2 regions of the Heyndrickxia sporothermodurans genome follow, and region 1 is predicted to be linked to the other one. Evidence: riboswitches for the same ligand, from Rfam matches in the RefSeq annotation. Region 1 holds a riboswitch; the other holds the start of a gene.
The links. A riboswitch is a leader RNA that binds a small molecule or an ion and turns the genes downstream of it on or off. The one in region 1 is predicted to bind FMN.

Region 1 (16,116 bases):
CTTTGCTAATTTAGCTTTTGTCTTTGACCCGGCAAGACCATCTATTGGCAATCCGAAATCCTTTTGAAAATTTCGCAATGCCCAATAGGTACCCCAACCAAAAACGCCATCAATTTTCCCTCGGTAAAAACCAATATTTTGCAAACGTGCCTGTAACTCAATTACATCATCACCTACCGCTCCTTTTTGTATCACCTGATTAGTAAAAGCTTGAACAGGTTTTTCCTTGCTTGATAGTGATAAGGTCATGAGACAAAGCATTAACACGAACATGACTTTTAACAAAGTGTTATACTTCATTCTATCTTAACCCTCCATAAAATGATTTAGAATTAAAGCTAGTTTTTGTTCCAAGAGGGTTTTTATTCAAAATTTCATAATAAAAAACAATCGGACATATTATCCGATTGTATTAATTGTTGATTTGTTGTTTTCCGTTACTACTTCATGATGATTTTTCGAAAGGATATGGGCATGTTTTACTTTCTTTAATGCTAACCACCAAAGAAATAGCATAAATGGGATCATATAATAAATCCATTTCGTCTTTGATAAAAGGATATAATCATATGAACCATGAAGAATTAGTGGAATGGAAAAAGAATAGATCAATGCTTTCTTCTTTTTTAAATGATCAACTGAAAATTTAGCTTTTCCTAAATAATATCCCATTAATACGCCAAATAATGCATGACTTGAAACAGGTAATAATGCTCGCCCAAACGCTGTCCATACGCCATCTGCAAATAAATACAAAATATTTTCCACAGTTGCAAAACCAAGTGAAACACTAGCACCGTAAACAATTCCATCGTAAGGCTCGTTAAAATCTCCTAGTTGGTACACAACAAAATAGAGGATAAACCATTTAAAAAACTCCTCTAATAATGATATATTAATAAATGCATTAAAAATATTTCCTTGTAATACATGCTCTGTCATTAATACATGCTGAATAAACATGATTGGGAATGTAAGAAATGCACCAAATAAAAATGCTTTAAAAACAGATTGAATTGGTTCAAATTCATATTGATCCTTTAAATAAAAATAACTTAATAAAGCTAAACCTGGTGCTATTCCTGCTGATAATATTACCAGCATTTTTCGTCCTCTTTTCTATAACGTTTTTTTAATCGTAACATGTATAATATAGAATGAAAATATTTTATTCAAAATTTGGAAAAGCTTTGTTTTTTTATGGGGGTATATTTGATGAAAAAAAACATTTTAGTTGTGCATACCGGTGGAACTATTTCAATGTTTGAAGATAGTGAGACAGGTGCCGTTAAACCCGGAAATGAAAATCCTTTGTCAACTCAGACAAAAGGTTTAAATAATTTAGCAAATCTAATCATTAAGGAACCTTTTAACCTTCCTTCTCCACATATTACAATGCAAGAAATGCTTCAATTAAAGAAAATAATTGAAGATGAGGTGAATCAGAATAAGATTGAAGGGGTAGTTATTACACACGGAACAGATACACTAGAAGAAACTGCCTATTTTCTTGATTTAACGATAGATCTTGAAATACCTATCGTTGTTACAGGAGCAATGAGGTCAAGTAATGAAATTGGTTCCGATGGTTTATATAATTTAATCACTTCAATTCGTGTTGCAGCATGTGACGATGCCAAAGGAAAAGGTGTTCTAGTTGTATTAAACGATGAGATTCATACTGCGGAAAACGTTACGAAAACACATGCGAGTAATGTATCGACTTTTCAAAGTCCTCAGTATGGACCAATTGGAATCATTACAAAGCAGGGAGTATTTTTTCATAATACCCCTACCCATAAAGAAAAATACGATATCGATCAAATTTCAAAAAGAGTAGCATTATTAAAAGCCCATGCTGGAATGGACTCGTTACTTTTTCATTCCATTCTCGATTTACAATACGATGGAATCGTCATTGAAGCATTAGGTCAAGGTAATATGCCCCCTGATACAGTGGAGGGAATTAAATCGTTAATCGAGGCAAATATTCCTACGATCATCGTCTCAAGATGCTTTAATGGAATTGCTCAAGACATTTACGGATATAATGGCGGAGGAAAACAATTAAAAGAATTAGGTGCCATTTTTTCAAATGGTTTAAATGGGCAAAAAGCTAGAATAAAGCTTTTAATTGCACTTTCACAAACAAACGATATGAAAGTTATCGAAGAAATGTTTCATTAAATAATATTAGCAAAAGACCTGTACCTCGTATGGTACAGGTCTTTATATATTTAACAAGCTCATGTTATGGGCAAATACATGAAGCGATAAGTTCTCCGTGAAAACGTCCATTCTCAATAAATATTTCATTCGCATTATTACCAGCAGCAATTACACCGGCGATAAATATTCCTTTTATATTTGTTTCCATTGTATTCGGATCAAATTCAGGTTTACCTGTTAACGGATCAATCGCTACTCCCATTTCCCGTAAGAAATGATGATCCGGATGATATCCAGTCATGGCGAAAACAAAATCATTTTTAATTTCCTTAACTACTTCATTCACGCGATATTTCACAGTACTTTCCGTAATTTCTAACAGCTCCGCCTTAAATTCTAAAGTGATTTGGCCGTTTCGTACTAAAGAATCGAACTCAGGCAAAATCCAAGGCTTTACGCTTTTAGAATATTCTTCTCCTCTATATAAAACCGTTACATTTGCCCCTGCTTTATTTAATTCAATCGCTGCGTCAACGGCAGAATTTTTCCCACCTATAACGACTACATTTGTATTAAAATAAGGGTGTGCTTCTTTAAAATAATGAAAAACTTTCTCTAAATCTTCCCCCGGTATATTCATATAATTTGGATGGTCATAATATCCCGTTGCTATTACTACATTTTTCGCAGTGTATTCTTTTTTACTTGTCGTAAGGATGAAACTTTCATCATTTTGTTTTGTTATCGTTTCAACTTTTTCAAATCGATTGATACGTAGGTTTTTTCTTTTTACAACTTCTCGATAATACGTTAATGCTTGATTTCGTCTTGGCTTTAAATTTTCGTTGATAAATGGAACTCCACCAATTTCTAATTTCTCACTCGAACTAAAAAATGTTTGATGTGTTGGGTAATTATATATAGCATTAACGATATTCCCTTTTTCGATAATGAGCGGGTCAATTCCTTTATCCTTTAAAGCGATTGCTGCTGAAAGACCACATGGACCTCCCCCGACAATAATACACTCTTCTGTTTGCATTGCTGCCACCTCTTAATTCCTTTTGAATAATATTAAGTAAAGTATATAAAAAAACTCCCATCTATAATGATAGGAGATTTTTATGATTGCTGCAATGTTCGTGCTAAATCCAACCTCTGAAACGAGAAGCTTCGGCTGATTTTCTTACCCCTACCATATAGGCAGCTAGTCTCATATCGACTCTTCTTGTTTCAGCAGTGTTATAAACATTTTCGAAGGAATTCACTAAAACTTTTTCAAGTTTTTCATCTATTTCTTCTTCTGTCCAATAATAACCTTGGTTATTTTGTACCCATTCAAAATAGGATACAGTAACCCCACCAGCTGAAGCTAATACATCTGGTACCAGTAGAATACCACGGTCAGTTAAAATTTGTGTAGCTTCTAAAGTGGTTGGACCATTTGCAGCTTCTACTACGATTTTTGCACGAATATTATGTGCATTTTCTTCCGTAATTTGGTTTTCGATTGCAGCCGGCACTAAAATATCACAATCTAATTCAAGCAATTCTTTATTTGAAATGGTACTGTCAAACAGTTTTGTAACTGTACCGAAACTATCACGGCGGTCAAGTAAATAATCGATGTCTAAACCATTCGGATCATATAATGCGCCATAAGCATCAGAAATCCCAATTACTTTAGCACCCGCATCATGCATAAACTTAGACAAAAAGCTTCCAGCATTACCAAATCCTTGAACTACAACTTTTGCGCCTTCAAGGTTAATTCCGCGTTTTTTAGCCGCTTCACGAATACATATAGTAACACCTTTAGCAGTTGCAGTTTCACGTCCGTGAGAACCACCTAACACGAGTGGTTTACCGGTAATAAATCCGGGTGAATCGTTTTCACGCAATCTGCTGTATTCATCCATCATCCATGCCATTATTTGCGAGTTTGTAAATACGTCCGGAGCTGGTATGTCTTTCGTAGGACCTACGATTTGACTTATAGCACGAACATAACCACGACTTAAAGCTTCTAGCTCACGAAACGACATTTCACGAGGATCACAAATAATTCCGCCTTTTCCTCCGCCATACGGCAAGTTAACAATACCACATTTTAATGTCATCCATATTGATAATGCTTTAACTTCTTTTTCAGTAACATTAGGATGGAATCGAATTCCTCCTTTTGTTGGACCAACAGCATCATTATGTTGTGCACGGTAACCTGTAAAGATTTTGATCGAACCATCATCCATACGTACAGGAATTTTCACTGTTAATAAGCGCATTGGTTCTTTTAATAATTCATAAACTTCTTCAGGATAACCTAATTTTTCAAGTGCTTTGTGAATTACTGTTTGTGTAGACTTTAATACATCATGTTTCTCTTCTAAAACTTGATTATCTGCACCCGTCTCGGCTGCCATTGTTGCAAACCTCCTAAAAATCAATCGGTATTAAGTATTCATGCTTTCAGACATAGTATACACTTTTACTGTATTTATGCAAGATAAATGAGGATACTTTTTCGATTTTTTGTAAACGCTCTCAAACGTTTGGAGATTCATCAAAAGTTTTTATTAAAGCATAGAAATGACCTGAACATGAATTTCTGTAACAGGTCATTTTTCACACTATTTTAACGTTTGAAATAGTTTGCTAGTATTTGTAGTGCATCGTGATCAATAATGGTTGTTCCATATTCCTCGAGCATATAGACCGACAAATTCGTCTTTTCTCCAAATTCCTCGCAAATGATCGAAACAGGTTGTTGAAACGGAAGAATTAAAAAGTATTGGTCTTCGAATAAAATTAATTTACTATTCGTCTGCAACTGAAGATTTTCCAAATGAAATGCAAGCGCGATGACGTCTTCAATCGATTCAAAAATAAAGGTAGAATAGCAACTTTTTGTCGAGAGAAGTGGTTTTGATTGATTTTCTTCTTGAAGGGAAAGTTCGTCCATAGTTAATATTAAAACGATCTCACTGGAATTTAACGAAAAGATTTCAATTGAGATGGTATCCGGTATATCACATTGATATTTCTGTTTAGCAATTTCCACCATTTCATCAAACAATTCATACCATATAAATGATTCGAATTCTTCCTCATGCAACCCTTTATCTAAAAGCTCTTCGAAAGTAATCGAATACTTAATTTTATTTTGAGATATTCGTTCTAATTTCATTAAATCCGCCCCCTGATATGGCTTCTAACACCATACTATGTGAGCGAAAAAAGAAGGTTCACTTAAAAATCGGGACGTAATGATAAAAAATCCTCCCAATAAAACACAAGGTGGATTTTCTATTTATTCGTTAGTCTTCAGTAATATTTAAAACACGGAAACCGGAATCCTCCAAACTGTTAATAAATTTATCGATATTATCACGTTTTTCGATTTTTAAAATAATTCTTCTTACTAATTTATCGGTTTCATCAAAAGTAACTAGTGATATTACCGACTCATGATATTGTTGGATAATATTAGCTAATCTCGCAATACGTCCTTCGACCTCGACAGAGCTAAATGCGATCCGAATCCCCGGACGTTTAATTCCAAATGCACTTTGGAATTGCTCTATGACATCAAATCGAGTGACGACACCTAAAAATTTCCTTGCTTCATCCACGACCGCAAATAAAGGGAAGTCTTTTAACGCAACTAATGTATTTTCGAAGATTTCGGTCCCTTGAAAATAAATCTCTTGATGTGTCGCTATTTCACTAACTTTCTTTGTTTTTAAAAATTCTTCCTTCGGTATTTCGGAATTAAAAAAGTTTTTATAAATATGATAATGAGTAATCATTCCAACATACTCATCCCCACTTAAAACCGGTAGTCCGTCCACCTTTTTTGACCTTAACACCTGTAAAGCATGTTCGATTGTATCTTCTGCATTCACATAAAAACAGCGAGATTTAGGAATCATTATATTTTTCGCAAACATATGTAATCACCTCATTAAATTAATCCACCATGCATGTATATTTCAACATTATTCGAAAAATACCCTTTAAAAGATAAATTTTTTTTTGACGAAAAATACAATGGCGTTTTTATTAATTTGATTATTGACATGATGGACAATATTATTCCATAAAATTAAATGATGACAAATTTAGGAGGGAGAATTATGCCTACGTATTACAAAAGCTATAAACCTTATATAAGCCCATTTGATCCTTGTCCCCCGATAAAAGTAAAAACTTTTTCAACACCGCCTAACTTATATATAGATTTTCAGCCACCCAATTTACCACAATTCACACCACAAGAAGCATTACGAAAGGGAACATTGTGGCAACCGTTATATGATCCATATTTTAGTCCATATGAAAGAGCAAAGGAGTGAAAGAAAAGTGCCAAAACCAGTACCTCCTGAATATTACAAAATGCTGGAAGAATTACAGGTTTTAGATTTTGTCATTGTCGAACTAACTTTATATTTAGATACACATCCTGGTGACCAAGATGCTATTCAGCAGTACAATTTATTTACTCAACAACGTAAGAAAGCAAAAAAAGAGTTTGAAAAACAGTTTGGGGCCTTAACAAGTTTTGGCTACAGTTATTCACAAGCTCCTTGGGATTGGAAAAATGCTCCATGGCCATGGCAAGTATAAAAAATTTATTTTGAAGGAGTGAATTTTGCTAATGTGGGTATACGAGAAAAAACTCCAATATCCGGTAAAGGTGAGCCAATGTAACCCTATGCTTGCTAAATTTTTAATTGAACAATACGGAGGGGCTGATGGAGAATTAGCCGCTGCACTCCGCTATTTAAATCAAAGGTATACAATTCCTGATAAGGTCATCGGATTATTAACAGATATCGGAACCGAGGAGTTTGCACATTTAGAAATGATTGCAACAATGGTGTATAAACTTACGAAGGATGCTACCCCAGATCAATTGAAGGAAGCAGGTCTTGGTGCTCATTATGCGAATCATGATAAAGCCCTTTTTTACGAAAATGCTGGCGGCGTCCCTTGGACCGCAACATACATTCAAGCAAAAGGAGATCCGATTGCAGATCTTTATGAAGACATCGCAGCTGAAGAAAAAGCAAGAGCAACTTATCAATGGATTATTAATATGAGCGATGATCCAGATATTAACGATAGTTTAAGATTTCTGCGAGAACGTGAAATTGTACATTCCCTACGATTTAGAGAGGCAGTTGAAATTCTTAAAGAAGAAAAAGGGAAAAAGAGATTTTTTTAGTATCATTGTTACTTACTTTCATGATATAAATTAATATTATATTTTTCTTTCATCATTTCAAATACAACATTTCTAGATTTCCAAGCTTCATTTTTCCATAAATCTTTGCTTCGATCGATAATCTCACATCTTAACTCGTGATACTCTTTTTCTGCTTTTTCCTTTTTTTCATATAACACTTTTGTTGCCCCAAATGTCCCTATAGCAATAAAAAGAAAAAATAGATGATTATTTTCACCGACGATAATAGAAAATATATCCGCAAAGGAATAAGAGTAAGGTTCTAAAATGAAGTAGTATAAAAAATAAAGGCAAGTAAAACTATATAGTACACTTATCCATAGCAAAATAATATGACGTTGTTTAAGTCTATCGAATTTTAACTTTCGATCGACTAAGTTTTGCAACATTTGCTTTGTCGCTTGATCTGTAAGTTTCAAAGATACAATTGATGAATCCATAACCATCCCCCCATTAAAATTCTATGAGCAAGTCCATAATGTATGTCATAAAATCAATCCTTAGACAGAAAAAAGATAGCAAAAAAATGCTATCTTTTTTCTGTCTAGGTATACGCTATGGTAAATGAATTTGTAACACTTGTCCTACCATTATTCCATCATTCGTTATGTGGTTCCATTGTTTTATTTTTTCGATTCCTTCTTCGGAATGATAATACTTCATCGCAATGCTGTAGAGCGATTCATTCGCTTGCACAGTATGATAGACGATTTTCGAATCTTGCTCTGAATTGCTTTGTGTCTCTCCATTTTCTATTTTTTGCCCTTTATCAATTGTTTGTTCATCAGGTAAATCCGCGACTTCTTGTTCCTGATCCTTGCTTTCCTGGGGTTTATCTGTATTAGTACCAGAGTCTTCTATTTCATAAGAAAACTCATTACCAGTAGAAGTTTCTGTTGAACTCGGGAAAGGCGACTTTTTTAACAAATCAGTATAGAATAACAAACTTGCAATCGGCAGTAATATAAAAAATACTAATAATATCCTTAATAAAGGGAACTTTAATTTCTTTTTTTTCTTCTTTTTTGATTGATTTCGTTGTCGTTGTACTTCGCTTCTAGAAGGTAACGTTTCAGTTGACTTTTCATTCAACTGTTTCGATTCCGAATAATTTTCTACGGAAACTTTATCAATTCTTTTTCTTAATCGTTCAACTTGATCACGATAAGGATCTGTCGTCATATATTTCACCACCAAGCCCTTATTCCATGTTTTTATTTTTAGATTTAATGATGAGTCCTAATATAAAATCGATTGTAAAATGCATCATAATCGTTGTCATCAAATTGTGTTGAGACCATTCATATACAAGTCCGAGCCAATAACTTAATAGTAAAATATTCACAATTAAAAACCAATGTCCCCAATACCGAATGTGAACAATTGCAAAAATTACACTTGCAATAATTAAACCAAAGTGTGTTTGGATAACACCCCTAAATAGAAGCTCTTCACAAACTGCAATGACAGCAGCCAAAAAGGCAATTTCTAAAATAGAACGATTCTTAAAAATTTTTTCATTAATTCCGCCATCATCGTAAAAATGATCGGGAAGTATTTTCATACAAACAACATCTAAAACAACAATAGCAATTCCATTTGTTATCCCAAGTGTAAAAATAGATGAATTTAATTGAAATAAAGTTAAAAAAGACGAAAAGTCTTTAAATAAAAAGAAGGACGAAATCATTGCAATGACTACTAGGATTAATTGAGTGATATATAAATGAAAAGATAATTCCTCTTTTGTTAACTGTTTAATGATTTCGGCTTGCTTATTTCTTTTCATTCTTTATCGCCTCTTAATAATAAATTCTTCAACAATAATTGCCAATTTTCATTTTGACCTTCAATAGTTTCCGGAATGTCAGTTTGATAATTTTCGATATGTACACCGCAAACATCGCAACAATCTTTTACATTCGTAACTTTCCGTTCCTGAAAGTATCGTAAAATACCTTCGCGTCGACATGTCGTAGATTTTACCCATTTTACCATTTCATTTAATTTTTTTTGTTTATATTGCACACGAAAATCACGAATCCGTTTAACACGTTTTTCCACTACACTCTTATCATACTTCTTTTGATAATAGGTTAAAAACCGCAATTGTATTTCTGTTAAGTTAAGTAGCGATGCCTCATTACTATTCTTATTTAATAAAAAAAATTGTTCAATCTGATCATCCGACGGTAATTCATTTTCAAAGATTTGTAATGGTAAAAATTCATCTCCCGGTGAATACAAAAGTATGGCAATACTTTTTTTACCGTCCCTTCCTGCTCGTCCAATCTCTTGCAAATATGAGTCCAGTTGATAAGGCATATGAAAATGGATAACAAAACGAATATTTTCTTTATTAACGCCCATCCCGAATGCACTTGTTGCACAAATGACTTGTAATTGATTATGTAAAAATTGTTGTTGAATTAATATTCTTTGTTCTCTATCCATTCCCCCATGGTAGGCAGCCGTTTGAGCAATTCCATTATTTCTTAGTAAAGCGGCCATTTCTTCTGTTAACCGTTTGCTAGAAAAATAAATGATTCCCGGCTTTTGCAGTTGTTTTACAAATTGTAGTAACTTTTTAACTTTATCATTATAATTGGTCGTTTCTTCTACAACTAGTGCAATATTCGGACGGTCAACAGAATATATTAATTGATTTACATCGTCTAAATTTAAATGTTTTATTATATCGGCTCTAACATCTTCCGTAGCTGTAGCAGTCAATGCAAGGGTAGTTGGATTTTTCAGCTCGGATCGTATCGTACTCAAACTTAAATAATCTGGTCTGAAATCAGGGCCCCATTGCGAGATACAGTGGGCCTCATCTACGACAAAAAGCGAAATATCCATTTGCTTTAGTTTTTGTAATACTTCGTTATTCGTTAACATTTCAGGAGAAGTGTATATAAATCGATAATTTTGTAGTGAATGAATAATTTGTCTTCGTTCCTTCGGTTCTAAAAAAGAATTTAATGCGGTAACTCTTTTTTCTCCGTTTATTTTTAACTGTTCAACTTGATCTTGCATTAGTGAAAGTAAGGGGGAGACAATAATAACAATACCTTTAAGCAAATAACCAGGAAGTTGATAACATAATGATTTTCCTGTTCCGGTAGGCAGAACAGCTAATGTATGCTTTCCTTCCAAAACCGAAGTAATGACCTCTTCTTGTCCAATCCGAAACATATCATAGCCAAACCGTTTATTTAAATGGTCATATAAATTTATTTTCATTCCCATTCCCCTTGTTTTGCGAGAGCTAATCGAATTTGGAAATATGTAACTTCTCCGACTGTTTCCTTAATTGGTTTCAGTTTTTTGGGTGAAATTCTCTCGGAAACGTTTATAATTTTTTGCTCTAATTCTTTATTCAAGTACGGTGAAATATCAAAATCAGAATTGTTTAAAACAATTTCTACGATATGGTCTTGAATCGTACTTTCCTTTAACTTTCTTTTCTTTGCAACTTCAGAGACATTATAACCTTTGTTTATTAATAAAAATGTTTCGTATGTGGAATTTGTAAGTGGTATATTGCGATATTTATCTGACAATAACGTATACAATATCGGATATTGCTTTTTATCATTTATACAAGTATCTATTATATAGTGAATTAATAACAAATAACGAAACCAATAATCATATTTATCTAGGGAGAAATGCTCTGCTGCTTGATCCATCGTCATTCCAATTTGATTTTGGCCAGTTAAACGAATGATAAAAAGCAAAGGATCTTCGGGCGGGTTATTAGAAAAGATGGAAGTTAATTCCTGATAAAGCTGTTTTGCTTGGTGTTCTTTGTCGCTTTTTTGACTTTTCAGGAATGACTTAACCCACCTTTGAACCTCTACATCACTTTGAATTGGGTAATACTTTTTTTTATTATAAATAGCATTTGATAAAACTTGTATTAATAAATTTAGCCGCTTCCAGAAAACGATAGCGATATCTTGGTATTTTAGCCCATTAAAATATTGTGGAATTGGTCGATGGTTAAAATAAGTGTTCAGTTCTTTTTCTCCATCGGGTGTTACAGTATATTTATTCAGTTCCGTTTCTCTAATTAGACCCTTTATTTTAAGATCTTGAACGGCAGCATCAAATGTTCTTCTTTTTAAAGGGGGAAAGAATTGAAAAAACTGTCCGATTCTAAATAAGTGAGCATCCTGAATAGTTTGAGATGATTTTTTCCCTTTTAACAAATGATAAATCGAAAATACTGTTCGTGATCCATTTAATTTTTTTAACATCAGTAATATTAAGGCTTGTAAAAACGTCATTTGTTTTTACCCCTTTTGTCTTTTTATGTCTAATTTTATCATGAAAGTGTTGATTATTGTTAATATTATTGCTTACAAATGAGACGCATAAAAAATTAAAAACTTTATTTTAATCCTTATCTATTGAAAAGTACTGTAATGAGTTTTATTATAATGAAGGATGTAATGGTCATTTTAAAGGTTAATGAATGATATAGATTATTAGGAGGTCACATATATGCCAAAATATACAATTGTTGATCAAGATACATGTATTGCTTGTGGTGCTTGTGGAGCTGCGGCACCGGATATTTATGACTACGACGATGAAGGTATCGCTTATGTCATTTTAGACGAAAATAAAGGTGTAGTAGAAATCCCCGATATTTTAGAGGATGATATGATTGATGCTTTCGAAGGCTGTCCTACTGACTCTATAAAAGTAGCGGACGAGCCTTTTGATGGAAATCCTTTAAAATTTGAAGACTAAAAAAGCAAGTGCATGTAATAATGCACTTGCTCTTTTTTATATATTATTAATCTGGGCTTGTTTATTGATCCACTTTTGCATTTTTGCAAATATAAGCATAAATATGATCGTAACTAATGCCCCTTTTATAAGATTAAATGGCAATATACCAGCCACGATATAATCCTTTACATTTCCAACATCAATATGCAACAATGCTAAGTAAGCAGGAAGAATAATGATGTAATTGAGCACACTCATTAAAACAGCCATGATAATGGTTCCGATAATTAGAGCAAATGTCATTCCTATTTTTGTTTTCATACGATTGTAAACAAAATAAGTTGGAAGTACGAATAAGAGTCCAGCGATAAGATTAGCTACATTCCCGATTGGAATTCCTACATCACTAATATGGGTTAAGTAATCTAATAAATTTTTTATCACTTCAACTATTATTGCTCCGATAGGTCCAAAAATGAGTGCTGCAATTAATGCGGGTATATCGCTAAAATCAACGGTTAGATATGAATAGACTGGCAGTACAGGAAACTTAATGAACATTAGAACATATGCCACACTACTCAACATGGCAACACCAACAAATTCCTTTAAACGTAATTTTCTCAACTCTCTCTCTCCTTTTGAGATTCATCTCATGTCAGAAGAAAGTGGCCTTAAGCATACAATAAATAAACCCCCAAGGAAATTACCTTGAGGGAGAATTAATGGCATGCTCAAATAATATTCAAAAATGCAATTTTTGAATAAATTCAAATTTTACTTTTGAACAGCTTCAAAAGTATTTTGAACATAACTATCCAAGCCTGCATTTATGAATACCGGCACCTCCATCTTCTCCCATCCAGACTGTACTGTCGGCTTTGGAATCTCACCAAATCCTGCCCAAAATTTCTAGGCTCGCGGGCTAATAAGCATGTTAAAAAAGCTTCATTACCGCCGGTCGGGAATTTCACCCTGCCCCGAAGACGAATCATATTATTTTTACATGTAAATTATATCTTAAATACATTATTTTGTGAAGCGATTTGTTTTGATTTCAATGTTTTATATTCTTTCCATTGTTATTTATTTGCTTTTATTATGATTTTTTGTTTTGGATGGATGAGATCAATATTTTCTAACTCATTCCATGATTTTAGTTGTTGGATTGAAACATGATAGAATCGGGAAATTTTACTCAATGTATCCCCTGACTTGACGACATATACTTTCTCGTTTTTCAACTTATTGCCTACTTCATATTTTTCTTGTCTTGATTTCGATACTTGTTTAGGTTTTTCTATATTTTTTCCAATAAATGCTCTAGCCGCATTATTTGTCTTTGTTTCACTTACCGTTAATTTTCCAGATACATTAACTACGCCATACGGATCATGATTTAAAGCAAAAACATATTGCCCTATTTCCCCTTTACCAAATACTAAAAAAGGATCAATCGCATTTTCCTTATGAATTTTCCATTTACCTTTATGTACTTCAAAGTGGAGATGTATGCCTGTCGATTGCCCGGTATTACCCATCAAACCGATTTTGTCTCCTTTTTTTACCTTTTGGCCTTCATTTACAATTCGTTTATTCAAATGGGCATAAACTGTCTCATATCCGTTATCGTGGTGAATAAAAATAACATTTCCATATGACCCGGAATAGTAAGAACGAACCACTTTACCATCTGCAACTGCATAAACACCGGATTTATATTTTCCCGCAATATCCAAACCTTTATGTATACCACCACGCGAATCGAATACGTCGGATATTTCACCTTTTGCCGGGAAAGTCCATTCATTTGTTTCTTTATTTATACTATTTTCAGCCGCTTCGGCTCTTCCGCCAATTAGAATTAGACCTACACAAATTGCCATTAAAGCTACAATAAGTATTCTTTTTAAAAAGTCAAGCATATTTTTCCTCCTCAAATAAAAACTCTTGCTAAAAACTAATATGACTGCTTGTTTTTTTTTAGAACCTAGCCCACTTTTTGAAATCAAAACGTAATGCAATTGAAATGAGGCTAGAATAAAATGCCAATATTAAGTTTGCTAGAGCAAAACTTATTTTATGCTAATTGGGAAATTTTATACAAAAGAACAAAAAAAAGCGCAATATTTTGCGCTTTTGCTATCAATTATGTAGTAAATGTTTCTCATGAAACAAGATTTCTCGTCAGCATTCATCATCATTGTTTCACATTTTTAGGTATAAAGAAGGAAAATGTCGTTCCTTGTCCCACTATGCTTTTAACGGAGATTTTCCCGTCATGCGCTTCCACAATGTTTTTCGCAATTGCTAGCCCTAATCCGGTTCCGGATTTACCTCTTGTCCTTGCTTTATCCGCTTTATAAAATCGTTCAAACACGAATGGCAGATCTTCTTCGGGAATTCCGGACCCATTATCCTCTACCATTATTTCGATTCCGTTAGTACGATCAATTAATTTGACTTTTACATAACCATTTAATGATGTATGACGAATGGCATTATCAATAAGATTTGTTAAAACCTGTTCAATTCTATCCGGATCTATAAAAACTGATTCAGTAGTCGAGTTCACTTCACAAGATAAATTAACATGCTTCTCTCTTGCTAAACCGTAAAATTTATTCGTTACCCTTTCAATAAATGGTTTAATCTCGACTTCATCTCTATATAGAGAAATATGGCCGGCTTCCATTCTTGCTAAATCTAATAATTCGTTAACTAATCTTCCAATTCGTAACGTTTCATCATAAATAATTTTGGCAAACTCTTTCTTCTCATCTTCAGATGCTGCTATATCATCAATGATTGCCTCACTATATCCTTGAAGCATCGCAATTGGAGTCCGCAATTCATGTGACACATTAGCAATGAAATCATCCCTCAGTTTATCGAGCTTACGTTCCTCTGTCATATCTCGTATAACCGCAACCGCTCCACGAACACTATCTTGGTTATATAAAGGACCGACAATGACAACGTACGTCCTTCCTTGTATTGTCAGTTCATCTGTTTTCTCCATTTCTGTTTCAAGCACTTTTTGGAGAAGCAAATCTTCTGGCGGTAAGAAGTTGCCATTTTCACCTTGTTCCTTATACCACTGTTGAAGAAATCGTTCTGCCGGTGGATTCGTTATTAATATCGTACCATCACGATTAAAAGTAAGTACCCCATCGGCCATACTACTTAAAATACTTGATAATTGTTCCTTTTCCTGATTTAATGCATTCATATTAAATTTTAATTGTTTTCCCATCTGATTAAAGGCAGTTGCAAGCTCTCCAATTTCGTCATGGGTAAGAATTGGAACTTTTTTATCAAATTTTCCTTTTGTTATTTCAAAAACTGCTTCACGCATTTTTCTTAATGGAGCAGCAATTCGAGTGGATAAAAAGAAAGCAAATCCAGTAGTTAAAATAATTGCAATACCTGCCGCTAATAAAATTAATTTCGTTGTTTGATTAGTGGTTTCTTGCAACACATCTAAAGAGCGATAAATAAATATTGCTCCAGTTTCACCTTGTCGAATATGTAAAGGAGCGGATGCCACAATTACATTTTCATACCTATTATTAGATTTATTTTTCGGGGCTGAAAATTCTTTAATCTTCGTCTGCCCTTGATTATAAACACTAGTAAATGTTGGATCCTCTAAAATGGTTATTGGTGATATTTTATCGTTTTTATGAATATTGGGGGAATAATAAACGTTATCCTTATCATAGGCAATCATTACTTTTGTTGATTTATCAACAAATTCTAATGCAAGTTCTTTGCCAATGTCATCTCCCGCATGAGTCTCAACGATATTTGCTACTTTTTGTGCAGTATATGTTAGATTATCTTTAATTTGCTGCACATGATAATTCTCGAAAAACTCCAGTAATAGTATGGTCAAAATAAATAAAACAAAAGATACTAATACTAATATAGTTAACCAGAGTTTTCCGACAACG
Region 2 (16,116 bases), on a different contig from region 1:
CATCCTGCACCCTTAACGTCCGCCCCATCGCCTTTTGCGAACCAGATTCCATCCACTTAATCCGATACCCTTTTTCTGTAAAAAACGCGGATAATGTATCCAAATCTGCTTCTGCAAAAACTTTATAGCTTATTGCTTCTACACTAGGTCGGTCACTTTTTTTCAGCACTAGGCTATGGTGGGTATGTTCTTCAAGACCACGCAAGTAAATATGTTTGTCATCACTTTCCGTCTCAATAAATCCAAGTGCATGAACATAGAAACGTCTTGATTCTTCTAGATTTGTCACGTTCAATACCGCTCTAGCCGCTCGAATGATATTAAAATTCACCATACTTCCCCCCGCTATTACACATTTAAAAAGCTGGATTTATCTGATTTAACTTGACCGAGAAAATCGCGAATGATTTCCTTATATGGCTCCTTTTCATATCCTTCAAAATAGGTCATTCCCATTCTAATCGGATCCCCGAAAAAGTAATATTCGTAATGCATTTGTCTACTTCCAAACGCACTCATTGTCATATCCCATGCCAATCGAAATAATTGCACGCGTTCATATCCTTCAAGATTTTTCCCCTGTAAACCCCGATCAATTAATGCACCAATATCTTCATTTTGGAAATCTGCTTGCGTAGGAATGCCCATCAATCCAGATGCCCCTAAGATTCTTAAAATTTCTACTAATCTTGGATAAACTCTTGGATACCAATTACGCGCAGCATCAAGTGCAGCATAATCAGGTGTCATCGTTCCCCATTTATCAAGCTTCGCATTATGCTCCGCCCTATACAAATGACTTCTCATTGTCTCAAGTGCTAACATAATTTCTGTTCCTTTGTCTTGAACATGCTGGAATTGATCAATTCCAATTGCATCCATTACGGAAAGAGCTAATCCGAGAAGAAATTCCGTTTTTACAATATTTTTGGCAACTACCTGATGGGCCATATGAACGACCGCATTCGTTTCACGGAAGGTACGATTACATATCGATGAATTTCCGCATACAAATACTCGGTTCCAAGGGACAAAAACATTTTCAAAGGAGACAATCGCATCCCCTTCTTCAAAACGAGAAGAAAGTGGATGATCCCATTGATTTTTTCCATAATCAAATGATTCTCGGCTAATAAATTTCAATCCGGGAGTATTATTCGGTATTGCAAATGCAAGTGAGTATGGATCATCTAACTCGCCGGCCTTTTTAACTGTTGAAGGAAAAACGAGAATTTCGTCTGTGATTCCACCTTGTGTGGCAAGAAGTCTAATTCCATCAACGATAATTCCATCTTTATTTTTCTCGACGAGATGAAGGGCCACATTAGCATCTTTTTGCTCATGCTGTGCTTTCGCGCGATTCACTTGAGGATGGATTAATGTATGGGTTAAACTAATATCGTTTTCTCGCGCATATTCATAATAGTTTTTCGCATTTTCAGCTAGGGACGGGTCCCCTTCGGAAAAGAAATCATAAGCAACTCCCATCGCCATAACTTCCGCATTCAGATAGTCAGGAGAACGTCCCATCATCCCGCCTGAAACTTTCGCCCATTCTGTCATCGCCATTCGTCTTGCTATTAAGTCATCGATCGTTTTCGGCTGTAAAAATGTCATTCCAACCTTCTCACCTGTAGTTGGTGATTTGTATAATAATTTGTCTTCCTTTTCGTATTGAAGATCATATAATTTCGCCATTGATTGAATGACATTTTTAAACGCCGCATGTTCTGTTACGTCATTTACTCTTTCTCCGTGTATATAAATATTGTTATTTGCTTTTTTTAATCTCTCAATATACTCTTTTCCTGTTTTTGCCGGCATCTATCATTTCTCCTTTTTTCCAAATTGCGGAATATGATGGGCACTTAAGGCAACATGGACCACTTGTGTTTCTGTATAAAAGTCAAATGCGTAATGTCCTCCTTCACGGCCCATTCCGCTATATTTACTGCCACCGAATGGAATACGAAGATCCCTCACATTTTGTGAATTAATCCAAACCATGCCTGAATCAACACCTTGAGCTACCCGATGCCCGCGTTTTATATCATTTGTCCATACGTAACCTGCTAGACCGTATTTCGTGTCATTTGCCAGGCGAATCACTTCTTTTTCATCCGTAAATTTCATTACTGCCATAACAGGACCAAATATTTCTTCTTGTGCCACTCGCATTTCATTCGTCACATTTAACAGCAATGTTGGTGGAACAAAATTTCCTTTTCCGAATTCTTTTGGAACTTCTCCACTATAGATTTCAGCCCCTTCATCTTTCGCTAGTTGGATATATTTTTTCACATTGTTAAAATGTTCGATATGAATAAGCGGTCCGACCTCTGTTTCATTATTAAGCGGATCACCGACAATAATCTTTGGTATTCGTTCTTTTAATGCATCAACAAATTGTTCATAAATTGATTCTTGAACAAATAATCTTGAATTTGCTGTGCAACGTTCACCGTTAAAAGAAAAGATCCCCCATGTACATGCATCAAGAGCTCGATCAAAATCAGCATCGTCAAAAACAATGATTGGTGATTTTCCCCCTAGTTCAGCGGATACTCTTTTTAGTGTATCTGCGCCATTTTTGATAATTTCCGAACCCGTTGTCGTTTCACCTGTAAAAGAAATTAATTGCACATTTGGGTGGGCGACAAGTGAGGCACCTGCTGTTTCTCCAAAACCGTGTACCACATTAAATACACCTTTTGGAAGTTCGGCTTTGTCAATAATTTCCGCTAATCGATTAGCTGTCACCGGAGACCATTCACCAGGCTTTAATACGACTGTATTTCCTGTCGCTAGAGCGGGAGCAATCTTCCATGTTTCAAGCATAAAAGGAGCATTCCATGGGGTAATTAATCCCGCTACACCAATCGGCTTGTGAATCGTATAGTTAATAAACTCATCATCGACCTGATATGCTTCACCGACTAAACGATTGGAAACCATTTCGGCATAGAAGCGAAAATTTTGTGCAGATCGAGCCACCATATTTTTCGTTTGGCTGATAGGCAGCCCTGTATCCATTGATTCCAAAGGAGCAATCTCTTCAATATGTTCATCAATTAAATCAGCAATTTTATAAATATATTTTAATCGTTCACTTACTTTCAATTGCCCCCATTCACCGTGGAATGCACGATGTGCCGCTTCTACGGCCACATGAATATCTGCGGCATCACCTTCAGCAATATAGTTGATTACTTCATTTGTAAATGGATTGATATTTTCAAATGTTTTGCCTGAAGCGGCGTCAATAAATTCACCATTTATATAAAGCTGAATATCTTTTAAATTGCTCATTTGTTTCCTCCTATCTTTTTGCTGCGATTTCATCTGGCAATACTACATGCTGCTGTAATACGTCACGAATTTCGTTTTGCAGTTCAGCAGTTGGCAGATCCATCGGCAAACGCAGGACTGGTTTAATTTTCCCCATCATTCCTAACGCGGCCTTTAATGGTGCAGGATTTGTATCTTTAAATAGGACATCATTTAACTCCATTAATTCAAAATGCAGATCTAACGCTTTTTGCGCATCACCGGCCACCCATGTATTATAGAGATCGGCTATTTTTCCAGGGACAACATTGGCTGTGGCACTAATATGTCCGGCTCCACCGATAGCAAGCATTGGATAACATAATAATTCAATTCCTGAGTAAAGCAGAAAATCTCTCCCACATTTAAGAAGGACACGATTCACATGTTCAAAATCTTTGTTGGATTCTTTCACTCCGATGATATTAGGGCAGTCCTCATGTAATCTTGCGAGCGTATCGACATGAAGATTGGTTGCTGTTCTTCCGGGGATGTTATAGACGATGATGGGGATATCAACTGAATCGGCGACAATTTTATAATGCTTATATAAAGCATGCTGTGAAGGCTTATTATAATAAGGGACAATGACAAGTGCAGCATCGGCACCCATTTCTTGTGCTTTTTTTGTCAAATAAAGTGTTTCCTGATGATTAGTTGATCCAGTTCCTGGTACGAAAGGAACTCTTCCATTGATTTTCTTAACGGCTGTTTCCATTACGCGAATCCGTTCCTCCACAGTAAGGGAACTTGGTTCACCGGTTGTACCTGTTACAGAAATGGCGTGTGTTCCACTACTAATATGCCAATCAATTAGATTTTCAAATGTTGCATAATCAATGGAATAATCTTCGTGGAATGGTGTGACGATTGGTGCAATTGACCCTCTCAGCTTTTGCTTTGCTTCCTCAAACATTTTCAAGTCTTTCACACTCCTTAAAAGTATGTATTTTTTGAAAACCCTTACATTTCGAATGTAGCATATGGTAAAGTATATTTAAAATATTTAAAATATTTGTTTTATATACTTTAAAAGTATGCATTAGGTGGGATGAAATGGATATACGGCAGTTGCAATATTTTTCAACGATCGTTGAGGAAGGCCAAATTACTCGTGCAGCAAAAAAACTCCATATGGCCCAGCCTCCATTAAGTCATCAATTAAAACTTTTAGAAGAGGAACTCGGGGTTAAATTAATCGAGAGAAGCGGGAAGAAATTAGAATTGACGAATGCTGGAAAGGTTTTATATAAAAAAGCGCAGAAATTAATCCATCAACTTGAAGAAACGATTATAGAAGTGAAAGAAACAGACGAGGGTTGTAGGGGAACTCTTTCATTAGGTGCATCCAAATCTTGCTTTTCATTCTTTTCAGAAAGACTTCCGGATTTTGTGAAAAAATATCCCCTTGTCTCCATCCAATTAAGGGAAGGCGATTCATTTGTCATAGGTGAACAGATAAAAAATAAGGAGATTGATATTGGTGTTACCCGTCTGCCAATGGATTTATCGGAGTTTTCCTATTTGCATTTATCAAAAGATCCCTACGTAGCCGTCCTTCATCATAAGTGGGTACGAGAGATGAACCTCTGTTCTTCAACAATAAGAATGGAGCAATTAAAGGGGATTCCGCTTTTGCTCCTTCATCGCATTAAAGGTTCCGGACAATATGAACTGGTAGTCGATGAATGCCGAAGACATGGATTTGAACCGAATACCATCTGTGAATGCCCGGATGTGACGATGATTTTATCCCTCGTTTCGAAAGGAATGGGAGCCACGATTATTCCAAAATACTCATTGCTTTCTTTCCAGACGTCGAATGTTCAAGTTCTTCAAATAGAAAATACAAATATCGTAGCGGAATCCGCACTTATATGGAGTAAAGACCGTTACTTGCCGAAAAGTGCGAAAAATTTCATTGAAATGTTTGAAGAAAGGGTTCAGTTAGATTAACAAAAAAAGACCATATTAGAATAGTAATATGATCTTAGTATAATTGTTTATAAACTTTTAGGAACAGTTAAACGAAACAATCCGATTGGTGTCCATCCCTTCATATCTCCATCGATTGTTAATCCATCTGTATCCGGCAACTGATGTTCTTCCGATAAAGGTTGGATAAAACCAAAATCTTTGGCCATTACGTAAACGCACTCTTGTGTATCGATGTAAACATCCTTTAAATGCACCCGGGTCTACCGCATAAACGGATGGACTAGACGAATGACTGCCGGATTGCGTCCCTTGTCCGGCTCCTGGTGGTGGACCTGGGGGATATCCTTGCCCCTGACCTTGTCCTGGTGGTGGGCCCGGTGGAAATCCTTGTCCTTGCCCCTGTCCCGGTGGTGGGCCCGGTGGAAATCCTTGTCCTTGTCCCTGCCCTGGCGGTGGACCCGAAGGAAATCCTTGCCCTTGTCCCGGCGGCGGACCAGTCGGATGCCATTGCCCTTGTCCCGTTGTGTTTCCAAACGGAAACCCTTGGTTATTGCCACTCCCTTGAAAAGGCTTTAACAATCCGCCTAAATGATTCATATTACCTAGATTTGGGAGAAGTTGTTGTCTATAATAGTCATTATCCCAATACATACCTAATTCTCCTTCCCATCTTTTTCCCTAGATAAAATATGTATCAAAGTAAAAATAGGTGCATGCCCTTATCTAAAATAGATAATCACCTTTTCCAAATATATCCGATTCCCCAATACGTCTTTAAAAATTGGGGATCTGATGGACAATCCTCAATTTTCTTTCTAATCCTGCGAATATTTACATCTACAATTTTCAAATCACCGACAAAAGATTGTCCCCAAACATGATCTAGTAATTGATCTCTGGAAATAGGCTGGTTCTCATTTTCCATTAAAAATTTTATTAATTCAAATTCGGTAGGGGTTAAATTAATGAGTTGATTATTTTTAGAAATCGTATTATTACTTTTGTCCAACGAAAAAGGAGGAATGGAGATGACATTTTGTTTAGGTACAGTTTCTATTGCTTTTATTCTTCTAAGTAAAGAACTGATTCTCGCCTCTAATTCTTTCATACTGAATGGCTTCGTTATATAATCATCTGCACCGGTATCAAGACCTATTACTTTATCATCTTCCTGTGCTTTCGCTGTTAGCATAATGATTCCAATTCGTTGATTCTTTTTTCGAATTTCTTTGCACACCTCAAACCCATCGATCCCGGGAAGCATGACATCTAGAAGTGCGATATCGATATCGGGATGTGCATGAAATATTTCTAACGCTTCTTCTCCAGTTTCTGCTTCATATACGGTTAAATTTGCCTTTTTTAAATTTAAACTAATAAAACTTCTAATCGACATTTCATCTTCTAACAAAAGAATCGAGGACATCCAATAAACCTCCTTTTCAATTCATTCTATTGTTATTATAAAATAATAAGAAAACCCCCACAAACATGGAGGCATTGTACAATGATTGTTTTAAAACTGAATTGGTATAATGTTTTGCTTAATTTTTTTAAATGTATATCCATTCTTTTTAAAATAATTTAATAGTTTTGGAAGACTGTTAATCGTTTCTGCCCGATCATGGAGTAAAATGACTGGGGTTATGTTTTTGCTTTCTAAATTTTCGACTTGTTGAATAACCTCGTTTATATAACGACCATTCTTAAATTTCCAGTCCATACTATCCACATTCCAGTCCCACAATATAAATCCTGCGTTATCTACCGCCGCTTTATATTTTGGCGTCATATATGGATAGCTCCCATATGGAGTTCTTATTAGTCTAGTAGACTTACCAGTTATTTCTTTGAGTGTATGATTGGCTGTATCCATTTCATTTACAACTGAATGACTTGATGCATAAATTTTCTTCGCATCATGGGTGACTCCATGAAGTCCAATGGAAAATCCCCGTTTTACCGCATCCTTTGCCTCTTTTGAAAATCTTTTTATATTAGGCTCTAACCAAAAGAATGTAGCATCTGCCTTATATTTTTCCAATGTATTCATTAAATCTTCTATTCTATTAGAAGGACCGTCATCAAATGTTAAGTAAATTACTTTTTCCTCGGAAGGTTTTACAATTGGAATAGAAGGCTTTTTATATATTTTGGACGATGTTTTTTCTTTTTTTTCAGAAGTTTGATGTTTTTCTACGCTTTTTTTATCCTTTGATGTTCCAGTATTTTTTTCTTCATGGCTTTTTTTCGTTTTATTGACGTTTTCTTTCGCCATCGCTGCAACAACAGCCGTTTGTTCTGTAAGTTGTTTTTTATGAAATTGAAACCCTACCGTAATAGAGGCAATGATTACAATTAAACTAAATAATGTAATTTTTCCTCTTCTATTAAGCCTCCGCATTTTCATTTGTCCGCCCTACCACCTAAAATGATTAATATAATTTAAGTATAAGACATATTTCCTACAAAGGGTGACAAAGAAGTTACAATTTGATAATTTACTTTTTAACCGAGATATGATCTGTATTAATCAGGTTGAGAAATTTATACCATTATTATTCGAAATTAATAACAATTAAGGCTCTTATTGTTTATTATCTATAGGTAATATTACTTCAATCATTGTGCCCTTCTTATCACTCCAAAAATGAACGGTTCCATTATGGTTTTCAATGATTTGCTTTGAAATCATGATCCCCAATCCTGTTCCATTTTCTTTAGTTGTAAAAAATGGTTCACCTATTCGTTTAAAAATAGACTGTGGAATACCAATACCTGTATCTTTAAAGAATATCTTCAACTTATTCTCACCTAGTTTTTTCATTTCAATCGTAACAAGTCCGCCTTCTGGCATAGCTTCAATTGCGTTTTTCAAGAAATTAATGAACACTTGTTTTAGCTGATTTCTATCACATCTCACTACTAGATCTTGATATTCATTAACAATATAGATTTGGACATTATTAATTATTGCCTGTGTGTCAATTAACGTTTTGACCTCCTCAATTAAAGAATTTAAATTTTCTCGTTCAAATTTTAAATCTTGAGGTTTTGCAAGAATCAACAGTTCACTAAGAATAAGTTCGATTCTGTCCATTTCTGACTGTATGATGCTGAAATAAGTTTTGTTATTTATTTGTGCTTCCATTAGTTGGAGAAATCCTTTTATAGCCGTCAATGGGTTACGAACTTCGTGTGCAATCCCAGCAGCAAGCTGTCCGGCAATCGTTAGCTTTTCCGAGTTGTGTAAAAGTTCTTGAGTTTTTTTACGTTCGGTAATATCTCGAATGATCACATGGATTGCCGGTTCATTTTGAAAGAATGTCGGAATACTTTTTATTTCGGCTGTAAAAGTCGATCCATCCATTCGGATAATTTCGTACTCCGAAAAATTCGTTGTTTCCCCTTTAGAAATCAACATCATTCTTTCTTTTGCTTTCGTATGATAGCCTGTAGGAATAAAATCCAGTATTGATTTTTGAATTACATCCTTTGCATGGTTAGCTTTTAATAAATTTATTCCCATTTCGTTAATAAAAAGAATTTTATCATTTTTCGCCATTACTATTGCATCCGGGGATTTTTCGACTATATCCCGATATGCCTTTCTCCAAGTGCATAGCTCTTCTTCAGCCTTCACATGCTCAGTAATATCCCGAATGACACTCACTACTTCCGAAATGTTTTGTGTATCACGGTCCATGACTGGTTTACAAATTGACTCTACCCAGGCATAACTGCCATCCTTTCTTAGAAAACGATAAGTTCCCCTATTGCACTCAAGGTTTGTTATTAATTTTTCGCGATCGCAAAAAGCTTTTTCCTTATCATCCTTATGTATCAAAATCGAAAGATGTTTTCCCACTAATTCATCAGATTGATATCCGAGTATAGTTTGACAAGAAGGGGATATGTAAAAAATGTTTCCCATTATATTGGTCGTTAACATGATATCCATCACATTTTCTGACATTACTCTATGGAAATCTTCAATCTTTCTGATCTCTTCCTTTTTTTTATTTAAATGTGTGATGTCTTTTGCAATCATTTGTATTCCAACAATTTGTCCTTCAACGGCTATGGGGATATTCATAACATTTAAATCTGTAATCTCACCGAATTTATTTTTTATTTTACAATCAAAATGATGATATTGCCCAAGTACTGATTTATAGAAGTAATTCAAATAATTATCCAAATCTTCCATTTGAATAAGAGATTGAAAGGTTATTTTTTTTAACTCTTCATTTGTATAACCTGTTAATCGTTCGAAAGATGAATTCATTTCCACAGAAAGACCGCTTAAATCTAATATTAAAATAGCGTCAACGTTTGATGTAAATAATTTTTCCTTTCTGAAATCATTTACATATTTCTCTAATACATTCCTCTTTTTACTTTTCATTACTTCTACGGGACTGTTCATCTCTCTACCAGTTCCTTTCCTTTTTTATGTATAAATAAAAGCCAAGATAGGAACTGCCCCACCTTGGCTTACATGCTTTGAGGATTCTTATCTTAAATAATCTTTTTTAAAAGAAAAGTATAAATTTTCATGTCAACAGTCTTACAAAGTATCGTGCAATTTCCAGATCGAGGGGGGGCTGATCAAGGCGTTTCCGCTTTTCTTACTTGTAACCAATATTATCATAAAATAGTACCTGCTCTTTATTTCTTTTTGCATTGCTGAACTTTTCTCCTATATTGAAATAATATCATGAATTCCTAGATATCTCCTTGGTTTAACGTTTCATATATTATGGGTACTCTTCACAATACGACTTAGGTAAGGGGGGCATAAAGATGTGTTGAACAATTATCGGTATTTTACTTGCTAAAAAAACCAACTGTTCTATTCTAATTAGTACAGTTGGTTTCGTTGATCTTATTTAATAGCCTAATTATTTTTATTTGCTAATTTAGCATGATCTTTCGACTAATGGTACTTCACAATCTTTTGTTTTATATAAGTTCAACCAAATTGATTCATCATTTTATTTTTGCTACACCAATTGCAAAATGACTCCAAAGTACATCCTCAATAAATTCCGCTTGTGTTTCTTCACAATCAACAATTAAAATTATTTCAGAATGTTTGCCTTTTAAAACTCTTTTATTTTTCTTTACAACCAATTCGATAAAAAGCCGAATAGCAAAGCCGATTACAAACCCAACAAATGCACCTATCAGGCCCCAATATATTGGCCCCCACACTAATTTAAATCCTATACTTGCTCCAATAACTGATAAAGCTGTGGCAAGCCCCATCCCTATATCGATAAGTGATGTTCCATCTGAGCGATGCAACGTATCAAAAATTTTACGATCTTCTGCCCGATTATCCAGTGAAACAGCAAATATGTTTTCTTTTTGGATCCCTTTCTTTTCTAAGGTTGAAATGGCCATTTCTAAAAATCCAGTTGTTTCAAATGTGGAAAATACCTGCAAAATGATTCACTTCACTTTTTGTCCTTTTAGTATTTGGAAACCCTTCGATTGATAATTCTCGGTTAAATGATTTCTTAAGTCTTTATCAAAAAGTTTATTATTCTCAACTGTATTCATATAAGAATCATAAATAGCAAACCCATAGTGTGAAGGAATAAAAAGGAGCCATTCAGGATTTAACACCGCGGTTGCTTCTTTTACTTTACCTAAAAACAAAAACACAACAGCTTCTTGAATATGCGAACAATAATAAAAAATAACTAACCATATAATGACAAAGAAAGCAGTTAAAATTCTATGAATATAGAGCTGTCCTAAACCAGGGATAAACAAAGACCACATCACAGCAACAACTGGATTTCGCTTATCCAGATAGTTAATCTCTAATGCACCTATCGAATAAGAATTATAACGATGTTCCTCTCGCTCGGCTAACACATAAACTCTGTTCATATCTACTGTTATCCGATAACTGTCCCAAATAGCAAAAAGATAAACGGGAATATACATAAGAAGCCACCTTGTGTCTAATACCTCTTTTGCCATACTGATATTCCCCTGAAAGGAATAAATCATTGAAGCATTAACATGCGCGTTAATATTGACGATAACTTCCCAAATAAATAATGCATACCCTCTAAGATATTTAGATAAAAGCAAATGCCCGAATCCAGGGAATGCTGCTGACCACCAAGCAATAATATAAGGATTTCTTAAATGCAGTTGAGTTGTCCCTAAAATACTAACATGGGCTTTATATCTTCTGGCGGTGTTGTCATTCGTATAGTTGTTCACTAAATCCACCTTTATAAAAAATATTTATTTCATCATAGTTTTCCACATATTAGTTTGTTTATTACCTGTGTAAAATTTACCGCCACCCTAACTTTTTTAACTCTAGAACTATAGCAGATGAAAAAACTCCCCAAGTTATACTTAGGAAGTTTTCATCATTACAATCACCTATTCTACAATTTTAACTAAATTCGCCATTTCAATCGCGGATACTGCAGCATCCCAGCCTTTATTTCCTGCTTTTGTACCTGCTCTTTCAATTGCTTGCTCAATGGAATCAGTTGTTAATATCCCGAAAATGACTGGAATTCCTGTATTTAATGAAATAGCTGCTACTCCTTTTGCCGCTTCATTACATACATAATCAAAATGTGGTGTAGATCCCCTAATAACCGTTCCTAATGTGATTACCGCGTCATACTTGTCCGTTTTCGCTAATTTCTGTGCAACTAATGGGATTTCAAATGCACCCGGAACCCACGCAACATCCACATCGTCTTCATTTACACCATGTCGTTTAAGTGCGTCAATTGAACCGCTTAGCAGCTTATTCGTAATAAATTCATTAAATCTACCTACGACAATTCCAATTTTCAATCCTGATCCTACTAAATTTCCTTCAAAAATTGTTCCCATTTTAAAAGCCTCCCTATAATTAGATAATACTTCCTACTCTTTCGATTTCTTTCCGATAATTGATTAAGTCTTGAATCGTAATCATTTTCAGCTGAAATTGATCCGCTATCATACGCAAATCATTGACTCTTGCCATCGTTCCATCTTCTTTAATCACTTCACAGATGACTCCTGCAGGCGACGCCCCGGCTAGTTTCGCTAAGTCTACTGCGGCTTCAGTATGTCCTGCTCTTTTTAATACACCGCCGTCTTTTGCGATTAGTGGGAATACGTGACCTGGTCGTTTGAAATCAGATGGCATCGCTTTTCCATTCACTAACGACTGAATCGTCATTGAGCGTTCCATTGCTGATATACCTGTCGTGGTTGAAATATGGTCAATACTAATCGTAAAAGCTGTTCCAAATGGATCGGTATTTTCTTCAGTCATTGGATTTAATCGTAGACTTTTTGCAATTTTTTCTTCTAACGGAACACAGACGAGACCTTTTCCGTATGTAATCATGAAATTAATGACAGCAGGTGTGGCTTTGTCAGCTAAAGCGATAAAATCACCTTCGTTTTCTCGATTTTCATCATCACAAACGATGATTACATTTCCTGCCTTTAATTCATGTATTGCTTCTTCTATTGAATCAAACATATCCATCACTCCTTATGCAAAGCCATTTTTTTGTAACATGTCATAGGTTATTGCTGTTTTATTTTCTTCTTGCGTATCCGAAAATCGAGAATGAACGAAATGCTCAATATATTTTCCAAGCATATCGCATTCGATATTTACTAGGTCTCCTACTCCTTTCTCACTTAGAATCGTTTCAGATAGCGTATGAGGGATTAATGAAATTGTAAAAGTAGAATCGCTCACTTCAAAAACCGTCAAACTAGTTCCGTCAATTGCAACGGATCCTTTTAAAATCGTGTATTTGATGATCTCGGCATCTGCTTTGATTTCATAATATCGGGCATTGGAAACGTTTTTTATGTTCTTTATCGTTCCAACTCCTTCCACATGCCCTGAAACGAAATGGCCGCCAAATCTACCTTGCGAAGACATTGCTCGTTCAAGATTTACTTTTGATCCATTTTTTAGTTCTATTAAACTAGTAGATTTTATTGTTTCAGGCATGACATCTAAATGAAACTCATCGTTGGAAAATGAGGTAACCGTCAAACATACTCCATTAACGGAAATACTGTCTCCATTGTGCATATCCTTCATTATTTTGTTAGCATGAATTGTTAATTCGATTGATTGAGCCGATTGTTTGATATTTTTCACACGACCAATTTCTTCGATAATTCCGGTAAACATCTTCATTCACCACCTTTACATGGGAGTTGCTGTAATTCGAATATCTTTTCCAATCATTTTAACGTCGGTAATATCAACATTCATGGCATCCTCTATTTCTTTGATTCCTTCTCCACCAAACGAAGTAGGGGCAGTTTTTCCTCCAATTAGTTTTGGTGCAATATAAGTTATCATTTGTTGAAATGCCCTTTCCTTTAAAAAGCTGCCATGTACTTCTGCTCCACCCTCGACAAAAATAGAGCATATCCCTTTTTCTGCTAAAAGTTTTAGCATAGGCTTTATTTCTATCGTTGGTGTTTGCATGTTAATGATTTGAACACCTTTGTTTTGATAAGTAACTTTTCTTTTCTCGTCCACATGCATGCTTGTAACAATCCATGTTTCCTCATCCTGTTGCTCCATTACTTTTGCATCGATAGGGGTTCGAAGATGGGTATCAAGGATAATTCTTACAGGATTTTTCCCGCCACCGTTTAATCTTGTTGTTAAACTTGGATTATCTTTAATAATCGTATTGACCCCTACTAGAATCGCATCATGAATATGCCGGAAATAATGGACATCCTCTCTTGCCTCCTGACTTGTAATCCATTTACTCCTCCCAGTTTTTGTTGCTGTTTTCCCATCTAGACTTGTTGCCGATTTCAAAGTGACAAAAGGCAAACCCGTTCGGATGAAATGAAAGAATACTTGATTCAGTTGGGTGGCTTCTTTTTCGAGTAAACCGACCTCTACATTTATTCCAGCTGCTTTCATCGTCTCGATTCCTTCTCCGGCCACTTTCGGATTTGGATCTTTTGTTGCAATCACTACTCTTTTTATCCCCGATTCAATCAATAGCTTTGAACATGGAGGGGTTTTTCCAAAATGGCTGCAAGGTTCAAGGGTGACATACATCGTTGCGTCTTTCGTTCTCCCTTTGGCCATTTGAATGGCATGTACTTCAGCATGTGAATCCCCTGCTTTGACATGTGCACCGATCCCAACTACTTGGTTGTTTTTTACAATCACTGCCCCGACGGCTGGATTAGGAGTGGTTTGACCTTTCGTACTTTTTGCAATATCGATGGCTAGCTGCATGTAGTATTGGTCATTCATTTTATAAGCTCCTTATCTTAATAAAAATATAAAAAACCCCTAAAGAATTTGCTTCTTCAGGGGTTACTCTTTATGGGTATAGGAAATAAAGGTGAAGAATAGACTTCCCTTTCTAATTTTATGTACAGTGAAAAAAGGTATGATATTTCATCAAACCATTTTTTTACACAATAAGAAAGAAAGGTAGAGATAGCCATCTTACCAATACTTTTTATTTTTTCCTTCTCCCATCCAGACTTTAACTGTCGGCTCCGGAGTTTCACCAGATCCACCGTTTAACAATTGTTAACCGGGTCACGGACTAAGAAGCATTGCAGCTTCATCACCGCCGGTAGGGAATTTCACCCTGCCCCGAAGGATAGTATTTATTTTAGTGACAATTATACAGAAAAAAAATAAATAAGCAAATAGAAGAATTTTTATTTTTTGAACATGTCGATGACTCTAGCGATATTTTCAGAACAATTTTTCAGATATTCATAAGCATTTGTCATGGCATCTTCGAGTGATGTAGCACCTGGGACAATTGAAAATAAGGCGTCGATTCCTTCTTCTCTTACTCTCCCATTTTTGTCTTCAATATATCCCGCGATTCCGATTACTGGAATTCCCTTCTTTTTTGCTAGTTTTGCAACCCCGATTGGTGTCTTGCCAAAGATGGTTTGTCCATCTATTTTCCCTTCGCCAGTAATGACGAGTTCCGCCCCTTCGAGATGGGTTTCTAGTTTCAATGTTTGAGTGATAATATCGATTCCCCGTTTTAATTCGGCATTGAAAAAGGCTAACATGCCGGCTCCCATTCCCCCTGCCGCACCTGCTCCCGGAACACTGTCAACGTTTTTATGCAGTTCTTTTTTTATGATGTCTGCAAAATGCGTTAAGTTTTTGTCCAAACGTGTGACCATCTCTTGTGTTGCACCTTTTTGTGGTCCAAAAATAGCAGATGCGCCGTTTGCTCCGGTTAATGGGTTGTCCACATCACATGCTACAATAAATTGGATATTTGATAATCGTGGATCCATTTGCGAAATATCAATTGTTTTTAAAGCTGAGAGGGCACCGCCGCCAAAACTAATTTGTTCCTTTTGAATATTGAGAAGTTTTGCGCCAAGTGCTTGCGCCATCCCTGCTCCCCCATCATTTGTTGCACTTCCCCCTAGACCAATAATAATTTTTTTGACACCGAAATCCAGAGCTCTTAAAATAAGTTCGCCTGTACCATAGGTTGTTGTTAAAATTGGATTGCGTTTGTCTAAAGGAACATGATGAATACCCGAAGCGGCTGCCATTTCGATTACTGCAGTTTTTCCATCGCCTAGAAGACCGAAAAATCCTTGAACAGGTAACCCAAGCGGACCAGTAACCGTCTTTTCAATAATTTTTCCATCTGTCGCATCAACGAGCGATTGAACCGTTCCCTCCCCTCCATCTGCCATTGGAAGTTTAATATATTCGGCATCCGGTATGACAGCAGAAAATCCTTCTTCAATTGCATTTGCTGCTTCTAAAGCGGTTAAACTCTCTTTAAATGAATCTGGTGCAATGACAATTTTCAA

Region 2: linked by a shared signal. The riboswitch ahead of ribD (bifunctional diaminohydroxyphosphoribosylaminopyrimidine deaminase/5-amino-6-(5-phosphoribosylamino)uracil reductase RibD) and the one ahead of B5V89_RS07860 (ECF transporter S component) in region 1 are both predicted to bind FMN.

Annotation. Positions count from the first base shown of each region.
Region 1 covers NZ_NAZB01000019.1:47,171-63,286, reverse strand. Annotated here, with positions in the region: gene sleB (spore cortex-lytic enzyme) at 1-261, opposite strand, end outside; gene prsW (glutamic-type intramembrane protease PrsW) at 400-1,104, opposite strand; gene B5V89_RS07930 (asparaginase) at 1,216-2,187, shown strand; gene B5V89_RS07925 (YpdA family putative bacillithiol disulfide reductase) at 2,252-3,211, opposite strand; gene B5V89_RS07920 (Glu/Leu/Phe/Val family dehydrogenase) at 3,315-4,592, opposite strand; gene B5V89_RS07915 (adaptor protein MecA) at 4,805-5,356, opposite strand; gene B5V89_RS07910 (CBS domain-containing protein) at 5,487-6,119, opposite strand; gene B5V89_RS07905 (spore coat associated protein CotJA) at 6,306-6,524, shown strand; gene B5V89_RS07900 (spore coat protein CotJB) at 6,505-6,795, shown strand; gene B5V89_RS07895 (manganese catalase family protein) at 6,827-7,396, shown strand; gene B5V89_RS07890 (DUF2663 family protein) at 7,405-7,857, opposite strand; gene B5V89_RS07885 (LysM peptidoglycan-binding domain-containing protein) at 7,973-8,599, opposite strand; gene B5V89_RS07880 (CPBP family intramembrane glutamic endopeptidase) at 8,619-9,206, opposite strand; gene B5V89_RS07875 (RecQ family ATP-dependent DNA helicase) at 9,203-10,654, opposite strand; gene B5V89_RS07870 (YpbB family protein) at 10,657-11,709, opposite strand; gene B5V89_RS07865 (ferredoxin) at 11,927-12,178, shown strand; gene B5V89_RS07860 (ECF transporter S component) at 12,215-12,787, opposite strand; FMN riboswitch at 13,007-13,152, opposite strand; gene B5V89_RS07855 (M23 family metallopeptidase) at 13,243-14,085, opposite strand; gene B5V89_RS07850 (ATP-binding protein) at 14,361-16,116, opposite strand, start outside.
Region 2 covers NZ_NAZB01000021.1:207,750-223,865, forward strand. Annotated here, with positions in the region: gene hpaD (3,4-dihydroxyphenylacetate 2,3-dioxygenase) at 1-331, opposite strand, end outside; gene hpaB (4-hydroxyphenylacetate 3-monooxygenase, oxygenase component) at 349-1,824, opposite strand; gene hpaE (5-carboxymethyl-2-hydroxymuconate semialdehyde dehydrogenase) at 1,828-3,309, opposite strand; gene hpaI (2,4-dihydroxyhept-2-ene-1,7-dioic acid aldolase) at 3,320-4,243, opposite strand; gene B5V89_RS10955 (LysR family transcriptional regulator) at 4,384-5,283, shown strand; gene B5V89_RS10960 (transporter) at 5,341-5,916, opposite strand; gene B5V89_RS10965 (response regulator transcription factor) at 6,002-6,691, opposite strand; gene B5V89_RS10970 (polysaccharide deacetylase family protein) at 6,782-7,675, opposite strand; gene B5V89_RS10975 (PAS domain S-box protein) at 7,853-9,694, opposite strand; gene B5V89_RS10980 (hypothetical protein) at 10,258-10,716, opposite strand; gene B5V89_RS10985 (hypothetical protein) at 10,723-11,511, opposite strand; gene ribH (6,7-dimethyl-8-ribityllumazine synthase) at 11,680-12,147, opposite strand; partial or broken gene ribB (3,4-dihydroxy-2-butanone-4-phosphate synthase) at 12,182-12,790, opposite strand; gene ribE (riboflavin synthase) at 12,803-13,462, opposite strand; gene ribD (bifunctional diaminohydroxyphosphoribosylaminopyrimidine deaminase/5-amino-6-(5-phosphoribosylamino)uracil reductase RibD) at 13,478-14,560, opposite strand; FMN riboswitch at 14,776-14,923, opposite strand; gene B5V89_RS11010 (glycerate kinase) at 14,980-16,116, opposite strand.